DNA from 3 places in the Staphylococcus sp. IVB6181 genome. Region 1 is predicted to be linked to each of the others. Evidence: riboswitches for the same ligand, from Rfam matches in the RefSeq annotation. Region 1 holds a riboswitch; each other region holds the start of a gene.
What was found. Region 1 has a riboswitch for thiamine pyrophosphate ahead of MUA90_RS09695 (ECF transporter S component). Riboswitches for the same ligand answer to the same signal wherever they lie in the genome.

Region 2: linked by a shared signal. The riboswitch ahead of MUA90_RS02120 (thiamine phosphate synthase) and the one ahead of MUA90_RS09695 (ECF transporter S component) in region 1 are both predicted to bind thiamine pyrophosphate.
Region 3: linked by a shared signal. The riboswitch ahead of MUA90_RS00950 (3-oxoacyl-ACP reductase) and the one ahead of MUA90_RS09695 (ECF transporter S component) in region 1 are both predicted to bind thiamine pyrophosphate.

The regions. Positions count from the first base shown of each region.
Region 1 covers NZ_CP095096.1:1,993,028-1,997,319, forward strand. Annotated here, with positions in the region: gene MUA90_RS09685 (class I SAM-dependent rRNA methyltransferase) at 1-67, opposite strand, end outside; gene auxA (lipoteichoic acid stability factor AuxA) at 199-1,494, opposite strand; TPP riboswitch at 1,732-1,833, shown strand; gene MUA90_RS09695 (ECF transporter S component) at 1,938-2,513, shown strand; gene MUA90_RS09700 (ABC transporter ATP-binding protein) at 2,526-3,935, shown strand; gene MUA90_RS09705 (energy-coupling factor transporter transmembrane component T family protein) at 3,928-4,292, shown strand, end outside.
Region 2 covers NZ_CP095096.1:492,613-496,904, forward strand. Annotated here, with positions in the region: gene MUA90_RS02105 (thiazole synthase) at 1-111, opposite strand, end outside; gene thiS (sulfur carrier protein ThiS) at 113-313, opposite strand; gene MUA90_RS02115 (NAD(P)/FAD-dependent oxidoreductase) at 297-1,427, opposite strand; gene MUA90_RS02120 (thiamine phosphate synthase) at 1,430-1,993, opposite strand; TPP riboswitch at 2,077-2,188, opposite strand; gene panD (aspartate 1-decarboxylase) at 2,449-2,832, opposite strand; gene panC (pantoate--beta-alanine ligase) at 2,834-3,688, opposite strand; gene panB (3-methyl-2-oxobutanoate hydroxymethyltransferase) at 3,688-4,292, opposite strand, start outside.
Region 3 covers NZ_CP095096.1:199,529-203,820, reverse strand. Annotated here, with positions in the region: gene MUA90_RS00965 (YbgA family protein) at 1-226, opposite strand, end outside; gene MUA90_RS00960 (YfcC family protein) at 264-1,679, opposite strand; gene MUA90_RS00955 (hypothetical protein) at 1,831-2,058, opposite strand; TPP riboswitch at 2,208-2,309, shown strand; gene MUA90_RS00950 (3-oxoacyl-ACP reductase) at 2,415-3,167, shown strand; gene MUA90_RS00945 (LLM class flavin-dependent oxidoreductase) at 3,181-4,292, shown strand, end outside.

The DNA of each region.
Region 1 (4,292 bases):
CATCTACTAAAGGATACTGGTTTAAATATTTTTGTTCTTTGCCTTTATTTAAAATTGCTGTCTTCATAATTATTATTCCGCCTTCTATGTGTAGTTACTTTCATCTTAACGTATAATACAGTCCCTTTCTAAACAGAACAACTAAAAAAATAAAAAAGCCGAGAAATCTTTATTTGATTTCTCGACTTCAGCTTGTTGTTAATGGTCCGGTGTTCTTAATTGAATAATAAATGCAATGGTTACCGCAACAAGCATTATAAATAAAATCGGTGTGATAAAAATTGATAATAATAAGCCATGAATCATAATGTTCACGAATTCAGTAAGTAATTTGAAGAACAAGATACTTACCATGAAGAGTTGTGCATAGTACAGTTTGCCGCGTAAGAAATGCGTCAATGTTGTAATAATATAAGCGATGATGACAAGCAGCAATAGGAATAAAGTCACCCATTCAATAACATAAGATGTCTGTGACAATTCCCAATCGCCTGACATAAATAATCCATTACGGTTGTTCAATTCTAATAATGTGAATAAGAACAGAATCGTTCCGCAAATTAACTCTACAATACCTGGTTTGATCCATTTCGGTCGACGCATCCAATTCGGAATATCGTCTTCCTGCAAATCAATTTTATCTTTAATTGTCTTTTTAATTTTATCTTTTTTTGTTCTGATTTTCTCTAAGTCAATGCTTCTGCGTGTACGGTGTGTGAATTCTTGGGTACGTTCTTGAATTTCACGCAATTGTTCTTTCGTTTGGCTGATTGCACCATTTTTATCAGTTCTAGAGTATTCCATCTCTTCTCCAAGTTCTGCTTTAGTTAAAGGCAATGAACGTCTTAGGAATAAGAAGTTCCAAATCGACATTTGGCCTAAACACCACATCACTAAGAAGAAAGCATTGACACTTAAAATATCAATCAATGCAATTTCATGACTCTCTATTCTTCCGTATAACGAAATCTGAGATATTAAATAACTGATACCATACGTACAGATGATCCATAAATAATGTTCCTTCTGATGGTCGCTGTTAAGTTCGTCCTTATAAACAATATAGCCAATATGCACAATGAACGGGATAATAAAGATAACTGCGAAGAAACCGTAGACTTGTGTCATAAAGACAATTGTGATGAGGAAGAAAAAGATTCCTATTATAAGGAAGAAAATTGAAATATCATAATCATATTTTGTCGTGATAAATAACAAATAGCCGATCCAAAGCAATGCAACGCCGAATAAGATGATTAAGATGGCGCTGATGATAGGGAAATGGCCGATAAATTGACTCATAATCCGGATAATTTCAATAAAGAATGCATTGATGAAATCCCACACATTATTAATATGTAAGTCAACCTTGCTCCCCTTAGCAAGTTTATGGATGAATGATAAATTGAGCAGTACAATGATGCCAATTAAAAGTGAAACAATGCCAATAATCAAACTAAAAATGATCTCAGCGTGCTTCTTTATATACGACATGTTTTTCACCTCATAGTTATTATATATGAACAGACGTGTTGTGTCTTTAAAAATTATAGTAAATCATTCTATGGTAGTATATTAGAATTGGTCAGCACACTCAATCCTTTACTTTTGTTTTTACACAAATTTAATCTTTTGTCATCTTAATTCAATACCCGTTCTTATAAGGATGAATCGCAAAATGACCTTGACATCTAGTACTAAAAAGCATACATTTATTATAAATCAAATGAATAAATGCACTAGGGGTGTTTCGAACTGAGATGAAGCACATGCTTCAAACCCTTCGAACCTGATCTAGCTTGGACTAGCGTAGGAAAGTGCGGAAGATGAACCGGTTGTCGATTGAGGGTGGTACCGGTTTGTTCCGATGCCTGTTTCACGCTGCTTGCTAGACAAGTTTGCGTGTTTTTTATTTTTATAGGAGGAATTGATTCATTATGTCTAAAGGGCTTAAACTTTCAGATATCTTAGTTACTGTGTTAATCGCAGTCATCTTTGCAATCATTTACAACATTTGGAACCTTGTATACAAAGCGATGCAAGTGACTGGATTGCACTTAGAAGAATTATCTTATGGTATGTGGTTTGCTGCAGCTGTTGTTGCTTACCTGATCATTCCTAAAGCAGGCGTCGCTTTACTCGCTGAATTTGCTGCGGGTGCTGGTGAAACTATCGTCATGGGACGCTTTGATATTGCAACAATTATTTACGGCTTGCTTCAAGGTTTAGCATGTGAAATTATTTTTGCGATTTTCCGTTATAAATCACGCAAATTAATGGTGGCAGTCATTGCTGGTTTAGCAGCTGCACTTGTTACTTTCCCTATCGACTTCTACTATGGTTATCTTGGTGAAGTTGCAGGATGGAACTTATTCTTATATGTGTTCTTCCGTTGTATCAGCGGTATTGTATTAGCAGGGATTTTCCCATACTATCTTGTCAAAGCACTGGATCAAACCGGAGTTACCAAACTCTTCCGCCCTGCTTCTAAAAAAGATTACGACAATTTGTAAGGAGATATTATCTTGTTATTTGCTCAAAATTTACGACTCAAATATCCAAATGCACAAAATAAAATCTTTGATGGTTTAAATATAGAAATACCTGACAAACAAAAAGTCTTGCTTTTAGGTCCATCAGGCTGCGGCAAAAGTACTTTGCTTAATGTATTAAGCGGTATTGTACCGAACTTGATTGAATTGCCTATGAAGTATGATGACTTAAAAGCAGATTTAAACAGCGGTGTCATTTTCCAAGACCCGGATACACAGTTTTGTATGCCTAAAGTATATGAGGAATTAGCATTCGTATTAGAAAACAAACAAGTACCGCGTAAAGATATGGATGCGTTAATTCAACGTGCTTTAGAATCTGTAGATTTAGAAGTAGGTCCAAAACAAACCGTGTCTCAATTAAGCGGAGGTATGAAACAAAAATTAGCTATTGCTGAAACGGTACTCCAAGAAGCAGATACCCTCTTCTTGGATGAACCGACCGCTATGCTGGATGTAGATGCGACTGAGGATTTATGGAATAAAATCAAAGAGATGTGGCAAGATCAAACTGTACTCATCGTTGAGCATAAAGTAGAACATATTTGGGAACATGTCGATCGTGTCATATTAATGGGCCATGGCGGCCACATCATTGCTGATGACACACCTGAGGTAATATTGAACCAGCATGAAGATTTATTGACAGAATACGGCGTATGGCACCCTAAAGCTTGGGACCATGCACCACAACCAAATTTAAACGCTGCTGCACCTTCAAAAGCACGCTTTAAGTATACAGAGGGTGAAATTATCAGAGGCAAAAAGACCTTGATTCAAGTCCCTGACTTTGAAATTGGTGATGGCGAGTGGATTACGATTACCGGTAAAAACGGTGCCGGTAAAACCACTTTATTAGAATCGATGATGCAGCTGATTAAATATCGCGGTGCCATGTCCTATGACGGCCAACCGCTTCACAAAATTAAAGAAGCTGCCCAGCATATGTACTTGGTCTATCAAAATCCAGAACTGCAATTTATCACAAATTCAGTTTATGAAGAGATTTTCATCAACTTCAGCGGCCCTGATGCAGAAGCAGAAACAAAACAACTGATACAAATGTTGAATTTAGAAGCTGTTCAAGAACATCACCCGTTCGAATTATCTATGGGTCAAAAACGTCGATTAAGCGTCGCAACAGCGCTAAGCTCTCATGCTGATATTATCTTATTAGATGAGCCGACGTTTGGTTTAGACAGCCGCAACACATTTAATTTATTATCACTTTTCCAAAAACGTGTTGCACAAGGACAAACCATTATAATGGTTACACACGATCCGCATATTATCGAACGCTACCCTACAAGACGTATTGAGTTGCGCGATCATATGTTATGTGAAGATGAGCTTTTTGAAATGGAAGGTGAAGACAATGTTTGAAGCATGGAAAAAATATTTCACCTTCGTAGATGAAGTCAATATCATTACCAAATTAGGTTTAGGTATTTTCTTATTCTTCTTTGTCATCTTTATACACAATTTTGATGTGATGATTTATTTAACCGTTCTGATGTTATTATTCTTACTCATCTTTGGCGGTATGAAGTTTAAGATAACAGCACTATTTGTAGTTTATACGATACTATTCAGTATCATCTCAGCACTGTTCATGATTTTCTATGGTGATGGTACACATACGCTATTTAAGTTAGGATTTATTCATATTACGACAGAAAGTTTAGTCAGAGGTCTGCATTTATCAATGCGTACAGATACTGTAACTTTCTTTGGAATTGT
Region 2 (4,292 bases), 1.2 Mb from region 1:
TACGTTTGTGCCTGAAGCTTCGATTGCTTTCGTTTGTACTTCTTCATTATCAAATTTTCCAGTTCCAAGTAATAATCTTGATTCCATTTCATAAGGTCCGATTTTTAACATTTTATCCGCCTCCAACAAATTCTAATAATTCTAAACGATCATCTTCGCGCACTATTTGATGCGCAAAGTCATCACGTTGTATTAAGTTTTGGTTATGCTCCGCAATCACACGTTTCGGATCAAGTTCAAGCTGTTCTAAAATACTTTGAATGCTTAAAGCTTCGTCAAATGTGAAAGGGTCGCCATTAATGATGCACTTCATAATGTTCCCTCCTGTTTTTATGAAATGGTTCTAAAGCTTTTGGACAAGTATCTGTGATAATCCACTCTGCCATCAGTTCTCCGATAATCGGTGATAATAAAATACCGTTGCGGTAATGGCCGGTGATAATCCATAAGTTGTCTTGGACTTCATCCATAATCGGCTGTTCTCCTTCTGTCCACGGTCTGACACCTGACCAATGTTTGAGTGCTTTGCTGTGTTTAAGTTTTGGAACACGTTCTACAGCTTGATTCAACAGCCATGTTTTGCCTTGGTCAGATACACCGACAGAATAATCGTCGAAGTAGCTTGTGGCACCGATTAGGAAACGGTGGGGCGGTTTCGGTACGATATAACAGCCGTTGGTCATAAACAAAGTTTGTTTTAAATCTAAATTTTCATTTTCGACTAATAAGACTTCGCCTTTAACACCGCTGACAGTTGCTTGAATGTCAGGCTGTTCTGTAACATTGCCGGCCCATGCACCTGCTGTTTCGATAATTTTATAGGCGCGTGTAATGGTGCGGCGGCCATTACGTTCTGCTTCGATTTCATAACCGTCGCCGACACGGTGGATGGCAGTGACATTGGTGTTGGTGAAGCGGTCGATGTTCGGCTCATCCTTCAATGAGGCATGCAGTGCTTTCGTATAATGATTCGCATTAATTTGATGGTCATGCGGCACAAACATCATTGCTTCTGTACCTTTGACTAAACCATGCGTTAATTGATTTAAGTCTGCTTCTGTTAGTGTACGGACATCCGGATCATTGTCGTTCAAGAATGCATATTGTTGTTGAAGTGATGGGATATCTGCTTTAGAAGCGGCTAATTTGATTAAACCGTTTTGCTGGTACTGGATATCGATACCTGTTTCAGCCAATAAAGCTTTGCTTAAAGCATCGAATTTTGAACGTGATGCCAGTGCTAGACGAAACAGGGGACTGTCTTCGGTAAATTCATTTTGTGCCCCTAACATGCCTCCGGCTTTATAAGACGCATGTTTGCCTTCAATATCTCTATCTATTAATGCAATACTCAGACCGCTGTCTTTTAAATGACGTGCAATGGACATACCCATTACACCAGCACCGATAATTGCTGCATCATACATAGTTATTCACCTTCCTTTAATGAACTTAGTGTGTGTAAATCGTGATGTGCGAAGAGTGAAATTGCTGCGATACCTGAGAAGCCTTGTGGTACTTCAGATAAAGTATCGAAGTTGATACCGCCTAACGCAATCACTGGAATATCTGCGGTTAAAACTGAATCGATTTCTTCTTGTGCGCGCGGCGGCAGACCAGGTTTAGATGCTGTTTTGAATAAATGTCCGAACAAGACATAATCTAAATGATGGCGTTTTGCTGCTTGTGCACTTGCTTGACTATGTGTAGACATGCTGACACATAAATCTGGATGTGTTTGTTTCAAGTGAAAGGCACGTTCATCCATTTCTTTAAAGTGAATATGCGTTAAGTTGAATCGATTTAAAACTTCACTGTCTGAATGTACTGTTATTTTATCTTTCGGGAAATCATTTTTGAGTAATGCTTCTATTGCTTTCACTTGTTCTTTTGGACGCGTACGTAAAATTAATTGATCTATTATAGGTTCAATCGCCGCGTACTGTTTTATTAATTCAGGGGTTATTGTTTGTTTAGAAATCGCAACCCACATTGCCTTCACCCTTTGAAAAGTCTCTACTGGAAATAAAACAAATAAAAAAGCGCTATTTCCGTACAGGAAAACAGCGCATTAAAAAGTGCAATACGCCACTTTCCTACGCCAGTATGAACTGGATCAGGTTCCAAGAATTTCCTCATCAAACACGAGGATCTCAGCCTGTAGGAACAGGCACTTCCAGTGGACTTATTGTATTATTCAATTCTTAGTAGAATAAGAAAGCATCAAACATCAATACTTTAACAATTCGTGTAGCGAGGCGTTAACGTATTGGACTGTAATTTTCATTCTTGAAATTACTAATTTCTTTTCATTACAAAATCATCATAAATCACTTTGATAGAAAAAGCAATAGCAGACCAAGTCTATACCAGGAATTCAGGGGATGACAGGGACTGGCTTTATAGAATCAGTGAAAAAAGATGACAAATAAAACCAATTTATTGTGATTACAATACGATAGAGTTTTCTTTTTCATGAATCATTTCAACAATTTCATTATGTGCATTCATTACAGCAACTTTAGGAGTGTGGTGTTTGAGTTCTTCTTCATTCAGTTGTGCATATGTCATAATAATGACGATGTCATCGACTTCAACTAAACGTGAAGCAGCACCGTTTAAACAGATTTTTCCGCTGCCTCTTTCACCTTTAATTACGTAAGTTTCAAAGCGTGCACCATTATTATTGTTTACAATCGCAACTTTCTCATTCGGTAAAATATCTACCGCTTCTAATATTGCCTCATCAATCGTAATACTCCCTACGTAATTCAAATTCGATTCTGTCACACGTGCACGGTGAATTTTAGCGTTCATCATAGTTCTTATCATTTTATTGGTCATCTCCAAGAATAATATTATCGATCAAGCGTGCTTTAGAAAATTTAACTGCGAGCGAAATGAAAAATCGGCCTTCAATGTGCGACTGCTCGACCAGCTCTGGATAGCTGTATACAGCCACTTCATCAATATGGCCGCTTGTATGTTGCTGTAAATAATCTGTGATGCGGTCGATAATGACTTTACTGTCTCTTTCGCCGTTTAGATAGTATTGTTTTGCCAGCTGCAGGCTCTCTTGCAGAGCAGGAGCTTCTTCGCGTTCTTGTTCAGTTAAATATACATTGCGAGAACTCTTTGCAAGACCGTCTGCTTCACGTACAATCGCTTGTCCCACAATTTCAATCGGGTGATTAAAGTCTTTCACCATTTTTTCTACAATAGCTAATTGCTGCGCATCTTTTTGTCCGAAATAAGCACGGTCAGGCTGAACGATATTAAAGAGTTTATTGACAACAGTGGCTACACCATTGAAGTGAATCGGACGCTGTGCACCTTCTAACACTTCAGCAAGACGCCCGACTTTAAGGGCAATACCGATTTCATCTGGATACATAGCTTCTGCACTGGGGTGAAAGATATAATCCACACCAGCAGATTGTGCCGATTCAGTATCTTGTTCAATTTGTCTAGGATAGGCGTCATAATCTTCATCAGGTGCGAATTGAAGCGGATTAACAAACACACTCGCGACCGTAACATCATTTTCTTTAGTTGAACGTGTCATCATAGTCAAGTGGCCGTCATGCAACGCACCCATTGTCGGAATAAAGCCGATTGTTTTGCCTTGGCGCTTGAATGATTGAGCCAGCTGCTGCATCTCTGAGATAGAGGTAATAACTTGTACCATTACTCTAATTCCCCCAGTATTTGTTTCTTATACGTATGGGCATCAGAAGGGAATTGTCCAGCACGTACTTCTTCATGATAGTGTTTTAAAGCTGAAACACCTTGTGAGAAATCACCATATTGTTTAACGAATTTAGCATGATGATCCTGACCATAATTCAGCATGTCATGATAGACCAGTACTTGTCCGTCAGTGGCTTTGCCTGCGCCGATACCGATGACTGGAATCGTTAAACGTTCTGAAATAAGGGCTGCTAAATCGCTTGGAACGGCTTCTAGTACTAATATCACTGCACCCGCTTCTTTCACAGCCTGTGCATCATTTAATAACTGTAATGCATCTTCTTTGGTCGCACCTTGCATTTTATACCCCATTACACCGACACTTTGCGGCGTCAGTCCTAAATGCGAAACTACAGGGATGCCCATTGCACGCGCTTTTGTAATAAAGCTGATTAAATGTGCACCTTCTGCTTTTAAAGCATTCGCATCAGTTGCTTGATACAATTTCAACGCATTTTTCAAGTCGCTCTCATCATTAATACCGACTGCGCCGATAGGCAGATCTACTACGATAAATGTGTCTGGTGCACCGCGGCGAACGG
Region 3 (4,292 bases), 950 kb from region 1:
TTTCATCCGCAGTCTTCTTAAAGTATCCCCACATATGATCAGATGTATTGATGACAGACCCTGAGGTCGGTGTTATAGCTAAAGCAGCTGTGATCAAATTGTCTAATTCCGCTTCACTGATATTTTCTTTCATCTTATCGCGAATCAGCTGATACTGCTTTTGACTGTGCCACATGACTTCATATTTGTAGGTGCGCCACAGCTTTTCTTTTGTATATTGACTCACTATCTATGCTCCTCTTCTATCGTTCGTTTTCTCTTTACTAATAGCCGACAAGCAACGCAATCGACATCGCGACGGCACAAATAATACCCCAAAGCAAAATCAGTTTCCACGCAAATTTGAGCCATTGTATATATGAAATCTTCGCGACTGCCAACGCTCCCATCAAAATAGCAGAAGTCGGGAATAAGACGTTGCTGATGGAATCACCGTACTGGAATGCTAAAACGGTCAGCTGTCGGTTAATATCCAGCAAATCAGAAATCGGAACCATCAATGGCATCGTTGTCAGTGCTTGGCCTGAACCTGACGGAATAAAGAAGTTTAAGAAGAATTGGAAAATAAACATGACAATAATCACAATAGATGACGGGACATCATTGAGCAAGGTTGTCATAGCGTGAATAATCGTATCAATAATCTTCCCTTGTTCTAAAATCACGACAATCCCTTTCGCAAATCCTACAATCATCGCTCCGAATAAAATGTCTTTCATGCCTTCAATCATTGCATCGAATGTGCCATTCAAGCCTAATCCGCTGATCAGTCCGGCAATTAAACCTGCCAGTACAAAATTGGCACTCATTTGATTAAAGCTCCATTCATACGTAAAGATACCATAGACATTAAAAATAATCGCAAAGATAATCATTAATAAAGCGAGTGCTTGTCGTTTGGTAAAGCGGCCATAATCTACTGCTTCATGACTGTTGCCTTCAGATTGTTCAAGTTCATAGACAATACTTTTCTTTGGATTGCGTTTTACTTTACGTGCATACAACATGACGCATGTAATTGCGGCGGCCAGTATGAATAAGTAAATAATTGAACGTAAACCCCAACCTGAGAACATCGGTAATTCTGCGACAGTTTGAGCCACTCCGACCGTAAATGGATTAAGCATACCGCCGATAAATCCGCTTGCAGCACCCAATATGACCATCGCTGCACCTGTCATCGCATCATAACCTAACGTACGTGCAATCAAGACACCGATCGGCACAAAAATAATCGTTTCTTCGGCTAAACCTATAGAGAAACCTAATACCGAGAAGCCAATCATGGTTAAAGGAATCATCAAAATTTTTGAAGAACCTAAAACTTGAATCGCACGGTTAATGCCGTTTTCAAACGCACCTGTTCGATGTACAATTCCAAATGCACCGCCGACTAAGAAGATGTAAAAGACAATCTCTCCACCAGTCAATAACCCTTCAGGTACTGCTCTGAACAAATCCAAAAAGCCGACACCATGCTGTGCAATTTCATGATAAGACCCCGGGACCACTAAAGTCTGGCCGCCCTTATCTACACGTTTGTATTCACCTGCCGGAATAACGTAAGTTAACACGCAAGCCACCGCAATAATCATCATTAATAATGCATAGGTGTGCGGTGTCTTCAGTTTGAATTTAGACGTTTGATCCTCTGAATGCTTCTGTCCCTTTTCTTTCATACACATTCCCCCAACTCAGTTATTATCTGAATTTTCTTATTTTAAATTATATAACCTAATCCATCAGGAATAGTCGTATTAATTTTTAGGAACAGTCGTGCGCCATTACATATAAAAACTGACCGTTGTATTTTCGGTCAGCTTTTTTTCCTTATTTTTGGTTGTCTGAAGTTGTCGTTTCTTCTGTAGTTTGTGTCTCAGATTTTGTTTCATTTTCGACACGCTGTGTTTCATTTTGAGCTTTTGCTTCTTGTTGTTTTTGTGCTTCCCATTTAGCTTCTTTTTCTTGTTGTCTTATTTTACGCTGCTTTTCTTCACGTACTGCGAACACAATAAAGATAATTGCTAATAAAGGGAATGACATACCTAACCAGAACATTCCACTCACTCCAATTCTGCAGGGTTATCCCATATTTTTTATTCCATTTCATCATAACATTTCTGTTCATGCTTTTTTACTATTTGAAACAAAACCACACTTTCTTGACACGTTATATGAAACTCGATACATTGAGTGTAATGACAAGAATAATGCACTAGGGGCGTTTTAAAACTGAGATGAGGCCTTGCCTCAGACCCTTTGAACCTGATCTAGCTGAAACTAGCGTAGGAAAGTGTGAGATAGCGGCAAATGTAGTATGTCTTATAATAGGATTTTGTCTCGCTCTTTTACGCACAGCTGTTTTGCAGGTGTGTATTTTTTTATGTCTAATTTCATAAAGGGAGCGAATGATTATGGCAAGAACAATATTAGTAACAGGCGGCGGACGCGGCTTAGGTGCAGCGATCAGCCGTACTTTAGGCACACAAGGTTTTAATGTCATCATTAACTACAATCAAAGCGAAGCAGCAGCAAAAGCACTCGCAGAAGAAATCGGTAATGAACGTGCCGTCGCAATTCAAGCAGATGTCACAAAGCGTGAAGATGTAGAACGCTTAGTACAAGAAGGTACGAAAGCTTTCGGTCAAATTGACGGCGTTGTCAATAATGCATTAATCGGATTCAAATTTGATCCGACTGCCCAAAAAGCATTCAAAGATATGGATTGGGAAGACTATCAAACACAAATCGACGGCACTTTAAAAGCTGCGTTCAATGTCGTTCAAAGTGTCATCCCTCAATTTATGGAACGCCAACGCGGTACTGTCGTATCTATCGGTACTAATTTATATCAAAACCCAGTTGTTCCTTATCACGAATATACAACTGCAAAAGCTGCCTTAATCGGTTTTACGCGCAATATCGCCGCTGAATTAGGCCAATACGGTATCAATGCGAATGTAGTATCCGGCGGTTTGCTTAAAACTACCGATGCAAGTTCCGCAACAACACCAGAAGTCTTTGATTTAATTGCTCAAACTACACCACTGCGCAAAGTAACGACACCGCAAGATGTCGCAAATATGGTGGCGTATTTAGTTTCAAAACAAGCAGACGGTATTACAGGACAAAACATTACAGTCGATGGCGGCTTAACAATGAACTAAGAGGTGAAACAACATGCCTGTACCAAAAGAGAGACAGTTGCATATAGGCGTATTATTATATGGTACTGGCCATCATCAGGCAACTTGGTTAATGCCTGATTCCAGTATTGAACAAATCGGAACCATCCAATATTATCAAACACTCGCACAAATCGCAGAGCGCGGTTATTTCGATGCTGTTTTCTTTGCGGATAATCAATCTTTTCCCGCAAATAACGACACAACCATGCCCGCATTCTGGTTTGACCCTATCGTCAACTTAACAGCGATATCACAAGTCACAAAACATGTTGGTTTGGTGTCTACTATTTCCAGTACGTTCTCTAATCCTTACACTGCCGCAAGGCAGCTTTTAAGTTTGGACCATATAACTAACGGACGTGTAGGTTGGAACTTAGTCACATCCATGACAGATATCGAAGCACAAAATCACAGTATGGAAGGACTTCCGAATCACGCTGAACGTTATGCGGTCGCAGATGAATTCGCAGAAGTAATGAATCAATTATTCGAATCTTGGTCTGTGAATGACTTTAAACATGACCGCACAAACAATCAGCTGATTGACGCTGAACACATTCAACCATTCCAGCATAAAGGCGACAATTTCCAAGTACGCGGCCCGCTATCTACACCAAGCAGTCCTCAGGGCAAACCCGTTGCCATGCAAGCAGGTGCCTCTAAACAAGGTGTCGCTTTAGCTGTGAAATATGCGGATGCTGTTTATTCTGTGTCATGGAATATCCAACAAGCAAAGCAGTTCAGACAACGTTTAGATGATGAAATTAAGACCTCTGGACAGACTGACCGCGAACTTAAAGTATTCCCAGGTCTTGTGACTTATGTCGCTGAAACACGTGAAGCAGCACTTGCGAAGAAAGCTGAATTAGACAACCTGCTTCCTATTGAAACAGCATTAAATCAACTCAGCTTCTTTGTTCAACAAGATTGTTCTAAATGGGCATTAGATGAGAAAGTACCAGAACTGCCCCCTGTTTCAGAATTTACAGGACCTGTCGGAAGATATGAAACAGTCTTAGAAATCATCCGCGATACAGATCCGACCGTACGTGAATTGCTCGGCTACCTTAATGCAGGCGGCGGTCATCTCACACTGATCGGTAC